One region of the Candidatus Enterococcus clewellii genome, then DNA from elsewhere that is predicted to be linked to it. Evidence: riboswitches for the same ligand, from Rfam matches in the RefSeq annotation. Region 1 holds a riboswitch; the other holds the start of a gene.
What was found. Region 1 has a riboswitch for fluoride ahead of A5888_RS04905 (voltage-gated chloride channel family protein). Riboswitches for the same ligand answer to the same signal wherever they lie in the genome.
Positions count from the first base shown of each region.

Region 2: it holds a riboswitch for fluoride, as region 1 does, so the genes downstream of both, A5888_RS01300 (cation:proton antiporter) here and A5888_RS04905 (voltage-gated chloride channel family protein) in region 1, are expected to answer to the same signal.

Region 1 covers NZ_CP147247.1:1,042,483-1,046,569, reverse strand. Annotated here, with positions in the region: gene A5888_RS04910 (phosphodiester glycosidase family protein) at 1-1,212, shown strand, start outside; fluoride riboswitch at 1,331-1,401, shown strand; gene A5888_RS04905 (voltage-gated chloride channel family protein) at 1,462-2,736, shown strand; gene A5888_RS04900 (UPF0223 family protein) at 2,794-3,069, shown strand; gene A5888_RS04895 (inositol monophosphatase family protein) at 3,075-3,854, shown strand; gene typA (translational GTPase TypA) at 4,010-4,087, shown strand, end outside.
Region 2 covers NZ_CP147247.1:263,928-268,014, forward strand. Annotated here, with positions in the region: gene A5888_RS01290 (helix-turn-helix domain-containing protein) at 1-913, shown strand, start outside; gene A5888_RS01295 (DNA-3-methyladenine glycosylase I) at 979-1,545, shown strand; fluoride riboswitch at 1,764-1,842, shown strand; gene A5888_RS01300 (cation:proton antiporter) at 2,005-3,195, shown strand; gene A5888_RS01305 (NADPH-dependent FMN reductase) at 3,275-3,832, opposite strand; gene A5888_RS01310 (GNAT family N-acetyltransferase) at 4,025-4,087, shown strand, end outside.

The DNA of each region.
Region 1 (4,087 bases):
CGGGGGTTTGCTTATGATAAACCTGGGATGAACAGTGGAGAAACTGCTCGAGGGTTTGCTGGAAGAAATGCAACGAGTTTAGTTACCAACGCATCGACAGCACAAATTACTTCAACAGGGTTATTACAACCAAGAGGGATAAATATTCATGAAGGAGAGGTAGTATTTGATAAATTACCCAATAATTTGAATCGTTGGTATTTAGGCATTGATGGGAATGGAAATTTATCAGCCCATGAGCCACAGAAAACGGCGAAAGAATTGTTAGATTTTGGTTTGACTGAATCGCTGATAGGGTTTTGCCCTCTTGTGTTGGATGGAAAGCTGGTTGACAAAAAGATACTGGATGATTATGCGATTGTAACAGCTCCAGAGGTAATAAATCCATTGCAACTGATTTATCAATATGAAAATGGTCGAATAGGATTTTTTACATGCAATGGGAGAATGAAAGAACAGCCAGGCATGAATGCAGTGAGTGTTGCTGAAATGCTGATAAAAGAAAGGAAAATTCAGTTTTTATACATGCTTGATGGTGGCGGTTCAGCACAAACGGTTGTTCGAAACCGACTGATTAATCGCCCTGTTGATGGACATGGCACTCAAGAAAGACAGGTTGCTGATTTTCTCTATGTGCCTTCTTCGGTAGATACGCCATGTGATGCACAAATAGCGAATTTAGGGCATGATCTAGGGCTAGTTACAAAAGATTTAACTGACCTTTCTGCGAAAGTAGAAAATGGTGTGACAATTGATTATACAGTAGATTTCAATTTGAATACGAAAACTCTGGCTAGTGGAAATATGAGGTATCTTGGATTAGGGTTTCAATTGGATGATAAGCTGTTTGCCCGAATGTTTGCCTTAAAAAATACGGATAATGGTATCACCTTTGCTTTTCAGGATTACGCAAATAATAAGCGAATTTTGACGATTCGTGACAATAGAATTTCGCTTAGCGAAGGAACTTTGGCGAAAAACTATACACAATCAATTGTTATACATGATTTGGATGAAATCAGTGGAAATGGAGAGTATTGGGCAAATATGGAAACCTTAAATTCTCCAAAGAACGGGAACCATTGGGCGATTACTCATCGTGAGTTGAATACCCGAAGTGCAATACAGGTTGCATACTCTCTTAGAGCAGAAGACGGAGTGAAAAAGCGTGTTAAAATTTTGGGTGAATGGTCCGAGTGGTTCGCTGTATAATTGTTTTTTGAAAAAGTTGATGGACTAAAGAATAAGTTCAGTTTTTTTCTAGAAGAAATTTTGAGGTATATCGATTGTCTAATCATTGGCTTTATGCTAAATTAGATTCAGTTAAATAGTCTATGAGGGCGATGGTGTTCGCCGATAAATATTTATTTTGAGGAATAAATTGATGACGCCTACCAAACAAGGGAAGAACCTCTCGTTTGGTAGGCGTTTTCATTTTGCTTAAAAGGGGAGAGAAAGAGTATGGATAGAAAAAATAAACTACTTCTGACAGGAATCTATATGGGGAAATGGATGATTATCGCATTGATAATCGGAGGGATTATGGGGTCGTTATCAGCCTTCTTTTTAAATAGCTTAGCATGGGTTTCTGCTTATCGTGAATCACATCGCTGGCTGTTATTCTTGTTGCCGGTTAGTGGAGGAATTTTTGCGTATCTGTACACCCACTATGGGAAAAATGCTGCTGGCGGAAACAATTTAGTTATTCGTCAGGCGAACGGTGGAGACGAAACAATCCCCTTACGCTTGATTCCATTGACGTTATTCGGAACAATCACAACGCATTTGTTTGGCGGTTCTGTAGGTCGTGAAGGTACTGCTGTTCAAATGGGTGGAGCTGTTGCTGATTCTGTCGGAAGAGGTTTCCGTTTATCTGGTTATGAACGTGAGATCATCCTTATTTCCGGTATTAGTGCCGGCTTTAGCTCGGTATTCGGCACTCCATTGGCAGGAACGATCTTCGGACTGGAAGTACTTGCTTTAGGAAAGCTTCGCTCAGAAGCAATTTTCCCCAGTTTTTTTTCCGCTTTTTTTGCGAATATTGTTACGGAAATGTATGGAGTGAGCCACACGCATTACGCGATGGGGGCTGTACCTGAGTGGTCTGTTCAGGTCTTTTTAAAAATAGTCTTAGCCGGTATCTGTTTTGGTTTGATTGGCTGGGTTTTTAGTCGATCTATTGTTTTTCTAAAGAAAACCTATAGTAACTGGATAGCAAATCCGGTTTTACGAAATATATTTGGTGGTGCGATAGTCGTTGCTGCTGCTTTGTTTTTAGGCACACAACGCTATTTGGGACTGAGTTTACCTTTACTAACAGATGCTTTTTCAGGAAATGCCGAGCCTTTTGATTTTATCGGAAAGTTGTTCTTTACAATTCTTTCACTAGGTGCTGGGTATCAAGGTGGTGAGGTAACACCATTGTTTGAAATTGGTGCGACACTAGGCAGTACGCTTGCGCCACTCCTTCAGCTTTCAGTACCATTTTTAGCTGGATTGGGTTTTATAGGAGTCTTCTCAGGTGCAACCAATACACCAATTGCTTGCTTTATTATGGGTGTTGAGCTATTTGGCAGTCAGTCGGCAGTCTTTCTTTTGATGATCTGTATTATCAGTTACATGTGTTCAGGAAATAGTGGGATCTATGCTGCGCAGGAGATAACATTAGAAAAAGGAAGAGTCGTGCTGCCAATCTATGACAGCTGGAAGAGTAAGCGAACAAGCAGAGATTCATAGGCGAATACTTTCAGCTCTATTCTACTTGTGCTACACTAGAAGAGACGAGGTGAAACTATGAAAGATTATCAATATCCATTAGATTTAGACTGGACAACAGAAGAGATGGTGATTGTGACAAATCTATGGTCTGCGTTAGAGCAGGCAAATGAATCAGGTATTCAAACAGAAGCGTTTTTAGACGCCTACAAAAAATTTAAGCAAGTTGTCAAAAGCATTGGTGAAGAAAAACGCTTAGGCAATGAGTTTGAAAAAGCTTCTGGTTATTCCTTGTATCGAACAGTGCAGGAAGCCAAGAAAAGAGAGACAGGCAGATTAAAGATAGGGAGATAAAGGACATGCAGATCGTAAATGTGGAGGAAGTAAAAAACTGGTTGAACGAGGCAGGAGAGTTTATTAAAACGAGCTTGAACAATACCTTGGAAATCAAAGAAAAATCAAATCGAACGGATTTAGTGACAAACATAGATGAAGAAACCCAACAGCTTCTGATACAAAAAATTCAGCGGGTCTATCCGAATGACAAAATATTAGGAGAAGAAACGGGCTACAATACGATTGATTCTATGGACGGACGTGTATGGATCATCGATCCTATCGATGGCACGATGAACTTTGTGATGGAGCAGGAAAACTTTTGTATTATGCTCGGGATTTTTGAAGATGGCGTTGGCAAGCTTGGTTTTGTTTATGATGTTATGCGTGGCGAGCTATATTGGGGCGGTAAAGAAATCGGCGTTTTCAGAAACGAAGAGAAGCTGCAATGTCCTCAGCCTTCCAAGCTTAGTGACGGATTGTTAGGATTCAACGCATACATGTTTGGTGAAAATGTCCATGGGTCAAGAGAGATAGCTAATGCAAGTATGGGCATTCGGGTCAGCGGCTGTGCTGGCTTGGAAATGATCGCTTTGCTAAAAGGGAATCATATTGCCTATGTGTCAAATCTTGCACCGTGGGATTACGCACCAGGTATGGCACTGATTGAAGCCTTTGGATTTCGTGCAACAACACTCACAGGAGAAAGTCTTTCGTTTGATGAACGAGAACATTTTATTGCCGCTCAGCCGGATGCACATCAAGAAATCGTTGAAATGTTCAAGAAAACCGGCAGCTTCTAAGAGAAAAAGACCTCAATTTACAAAAAAATGCGAAATAGTCTGAGGTTTTCATGGTTTATGAAAACTTTAGACTATATTTCATGAAAAAAATTTGTTATAATAAACAGTCGGATTTAGATGAACAGGCACAGTAAGCAATGGATAAGGAGCAAACAATGGTAAATTATAGAAATGATATCCGTAACGTCGCAATTATTGCCCACGTTGACCACGGAAAAACAACATTAGTAGAC
Region 2 (4,087 bases), 780 kb from region 1:
AGATGAATTGAATAGCGTCTCCTTTATCAGCAAATTTGAGAAAGGGGATTCTCATATTAGTATTCATCGAATGGAACGACTGCTGGAGAATATCAATGTGACGATCGAGGAGTTTTACTATTTACGTGCTCCGGAATCTGAGTTAAAAACATTTCTTAGTGTTCCAAGTATAATGAATTATATGACGGGGCCTTATCTTGTCTACTTAAATCGTATTCTACTCATCAATAATAAGTTTCATCAACATGATTTTAAAAAAGGGATTGTTGAAATGACGAAGATTTCGGAGGAATTAAATAGAGAAATCCGATGGCAGAATTACTTATATATTTTTTGTCAGCTGTTGATTGAAGCTTATGAAGCAAATTTACTTGAATCAGAAGAGATCGACAGTGAAAGATTGATTGAACGATTTCGCTTGATGAGTCGTCCGATTGTGAGCTATCTTTATAGCGTAGAAAATTGGGGAGTATTTGAAGTCCTGCTTTTTCGACTATTTCAATTTGCATTTCCAGTAGAAACGATTCATCAACTGCTGCCAACAGCTTTTTCCAGAACAGAAAAGGAACTGGGACTGCCCGTGATGAGAGAGCTTCGAGTAGGATTGCTTTTCTCCGTTCTGACTTCTTTTTTGAATTTTCGTTATTTTGAAGAGAGCAAAGAAGTGATGAAACTTCTTGAAAAAACCTTGTATGACACGGAGGATTCAACGAATAGCATCTATCTGCTTTTTTTTAAAGGCTGGTATCAAATTATCACAGAATCAAAGGAGAAGGGAATGGAAATGTGTCAACAAGCGATTTCTATTTTTCGTATCTTGAAGCAGCCTTCATGTGTGAAGCATACAGAATATTTATTGGAAGTCATTTTGCAACATAAGGAAAATCCGAAAGAATACATGGCATTTGTTTAAAAACCGGCGTAGTAATAGATGGTTAAAAGGGGAAAAAGGTTCTATTTGATGTAGGAGGAGTACTGATGGATAAATGTGAATGGGCAAAAACAAGTGCGAATATGGAGCACTATCACGATGAGATTTGGGGTGTACCAATTTATGAAGACCGCTTGCTTTTTCGAAAGCTGATTTTGGATATCAATCAAGCCGGACTTAGCTGGCAAACGATTTTGAATAAAACGTCGGCGTTTGATCAAGCATTCGATCAGTTTGAGATTGAAACGGTGGCTAACTATAAAGAAGAGAAAATCCAAGAGCTGTTACAAAACAAGGGGATCATACGCAACAGACGAAAAATCGAAGCAGCTATTCATAACGCACAGGCAGTAAAAAAGATTCAAGCAGAGTTCGGTAGCTTTTCGGATTATCTCTGGCAGTTTACGGATCATCGGACAATTCATACCCATAGACACAAAAACGAAGCAATGATCCCAACGAGTGAGCTTTCCGATCGTATTAGTAAAGAGCTGAAAAAACGTGGGTTCAAGTTCATTGGCAGTACAATTATTTATGCCTTTTTACAAGCAGTAGGTATTATCAATGATCATGAAATAGAATGCTTTCGATATAAAGAACTAGCAAAGAAATAGGTAGAAGTGTTAGAGATTGCTTTTGATCCATCATTTGTTCCGGTGTAGGAGTTGAATTACAAGCCTCAGCCAAGTTTTTTGTACACTTAAATGCAGAGTATAGCAGGAACTGCCATGCATGTTTATCTTATCCTTTTTGTCGAAGAAGAATGGATAAGATGACAACTTATCAAGCAAAAAAGAAGGTTGACTTTTTTTATTCTTTTGGTAATAATAGAAGAGCAATAGGGAATGAAGTTCTCCCTAGACAGTGTATGTCAAAACCGCAATTATTTTGCTGATGACTTCTACCACCATTTTATTTGGTGTGTAGAAGTCATTTTTTTATTGTCTAGCTTCACGAGTTTGCTCAGTCAGCAATAAGATAAACGGAATATAGAGGCAAAAGGCACCTCTCTATCAGTTTCCTATATTGCTTGTGAGTAGAGCGACTCATCTATATTTTATTGGAGGTATTTTATGTTAATCAGTGTTACTATCGTTATTCTTTTAGGGTTATTTTTTGGTCAGTTGATGCAAAGGTTGAATCTGCCTTCTCTGGTAGGCTTTCTTTTGACGGGGATTCTTTTAGGGCCATCTGTCTTGAATCTTCTTTCATCACACTTTTTGGCACTTTCAGCAGATTTAAGAGAGTTGGCCTTGATCGTGATTTTAACACGAGCTGGGCTGTCGCTGGATCTTGGTGAACTAAAAAAGGTTGGACGTCCAGCCCTATTGATGTGCTTTGTTCCGGCGCTTGTTGAGATTGGTGCAACAGTTATTTTTGCGCCATTGTTGTTTGGATTTTCAATTTCGGAAGCTTTGCTGCTTGGCAGTGTGATTGCTGCTGTTTCTCCAGCTGTAGTTGTGCCGAGAATGTTACGGCTTATTCAAGAGGGATATGGACGGAAAAAGCATATTCCACAAATCATTTTGGCAGGAGCATCCGTGGATGATGTTTTCGTATTGGTTCTTTTTACTGCATTTTTGGGGATCAATCAGGGCGCAGAATTTACAGCCTCAACCTTATTACAAATTCCAATGGCTATTCTTTCCGGTCTGTTACTTGGTGCTGCAGTTGGGTGGTTGTTGGCACAGTTTTTCGCTCGTTATTCTATGAGAGATTCAATAAAGGTCTTGGTTATTTTGAGTCTATCCTTTCTTTTGATGGGGATGGAGGATAGGTTGGAAGGTTCATTTGCTTTTTCTGGCATGCTGAGCGTAATGAGCTTAAGTCTGATGCTGTACAGATTCAGACAACCTGTTGCCAAAAGGTTGTCTGTCAAGTTCAATAAGCTGTGGCTGGCTGCGGAAATCTTTTTGTTTGTGTTAGTTGGAGCAAGTGTGAATTTATCCTTTGCGTATTCTGCAGGGTGGCAGCCTTTCCTATTGGTTCTGTTTGTTTCGTTAGTGAGGATGCTTGGCGTTCTCTTAGCTTTGGCAGGGACAACACTTACCGGTAGAGAAAAGTTGTTTTGCATGATCAGCTATCTTCCTAAAGCGACGGTTCAAGCAGCGATAGGCGGGATTCCGTTAGCTTTAGGCATTAATAACGGTGAAATGATTCTTACTGTAGCAGTTATTTCTATCCTAACGACCGCTCCGATTGGTGCAGTAGGAGTTGATAGGCTCTATAAAAGGCTTTTGTCTAACGATGGCACAGAGGAATAGTATAAGGATCGTCCGCTAAAGCTAAAGAAATCCTCAGCAGCTACTATTTTCAAGTAGCTGCTGAGGATCTGTTTTTCTATTATACTTGATAATTGGCTTCGGCAAATTTGATGAAAGCATCTACAATGACTTGTAGGAAATTTCTAGTTCCTTCAACGATAGCGCCATTTTCATCAATCAGATTTGCGATATTGCCGATATAAGCTTCGGGTTGTTGCAATGTTGGGACATTCAAGAAGACAAGCGATTGTCTCAAATGATGATTCGCCCCAAATCCGCTGATAGCGCCAGGAGAAACACTGACGACTAGACCGGGCTTTTTATCCCAAACACTCTGCCCGTACGGACGTGAGCCAACATCCAATGCATTTTTCAATACAGCTGGAACAGAACGATTATACTCCGGTGTGAAGAAAGCTACTGCATCAAGTGTCTTCACTTGTTCTCTAAAAGCTGTCCAAGCAGCTGTTGGCGTTCCTTCATCGTCTAGATCTTGATTATATATTTCTAAAGGAGCCAAATCGACAAACACTGCTTCATAGTTATCCGGTAATAACTCAGCTAGTGCTTTTGCCACCTTTTTATTATAAGAATCTTTTCTCAAACTACCTACAAAGAAACCAATTTTTTTCGTCATAACTAATTCCTCCATTCTGATTAACTATTCACTCTTTATCATAGGCTTCAAAAGAAAAAAATGCAAGAGAAACGCTGTTATGTAGGTATTGTAATCCCTTTTTCATTCAAGTATAATCAAGGGAATTGACCAATGTATGCGGACACATTTTTTATTGTCGCACACATAAAAAAAGAAAAAGGGGAATTGCGTTTGAAAAAATTTGAATGGAAAAAAGTATTGACGAATAAAGAGAAGGCACAGGTGCTTGCACTA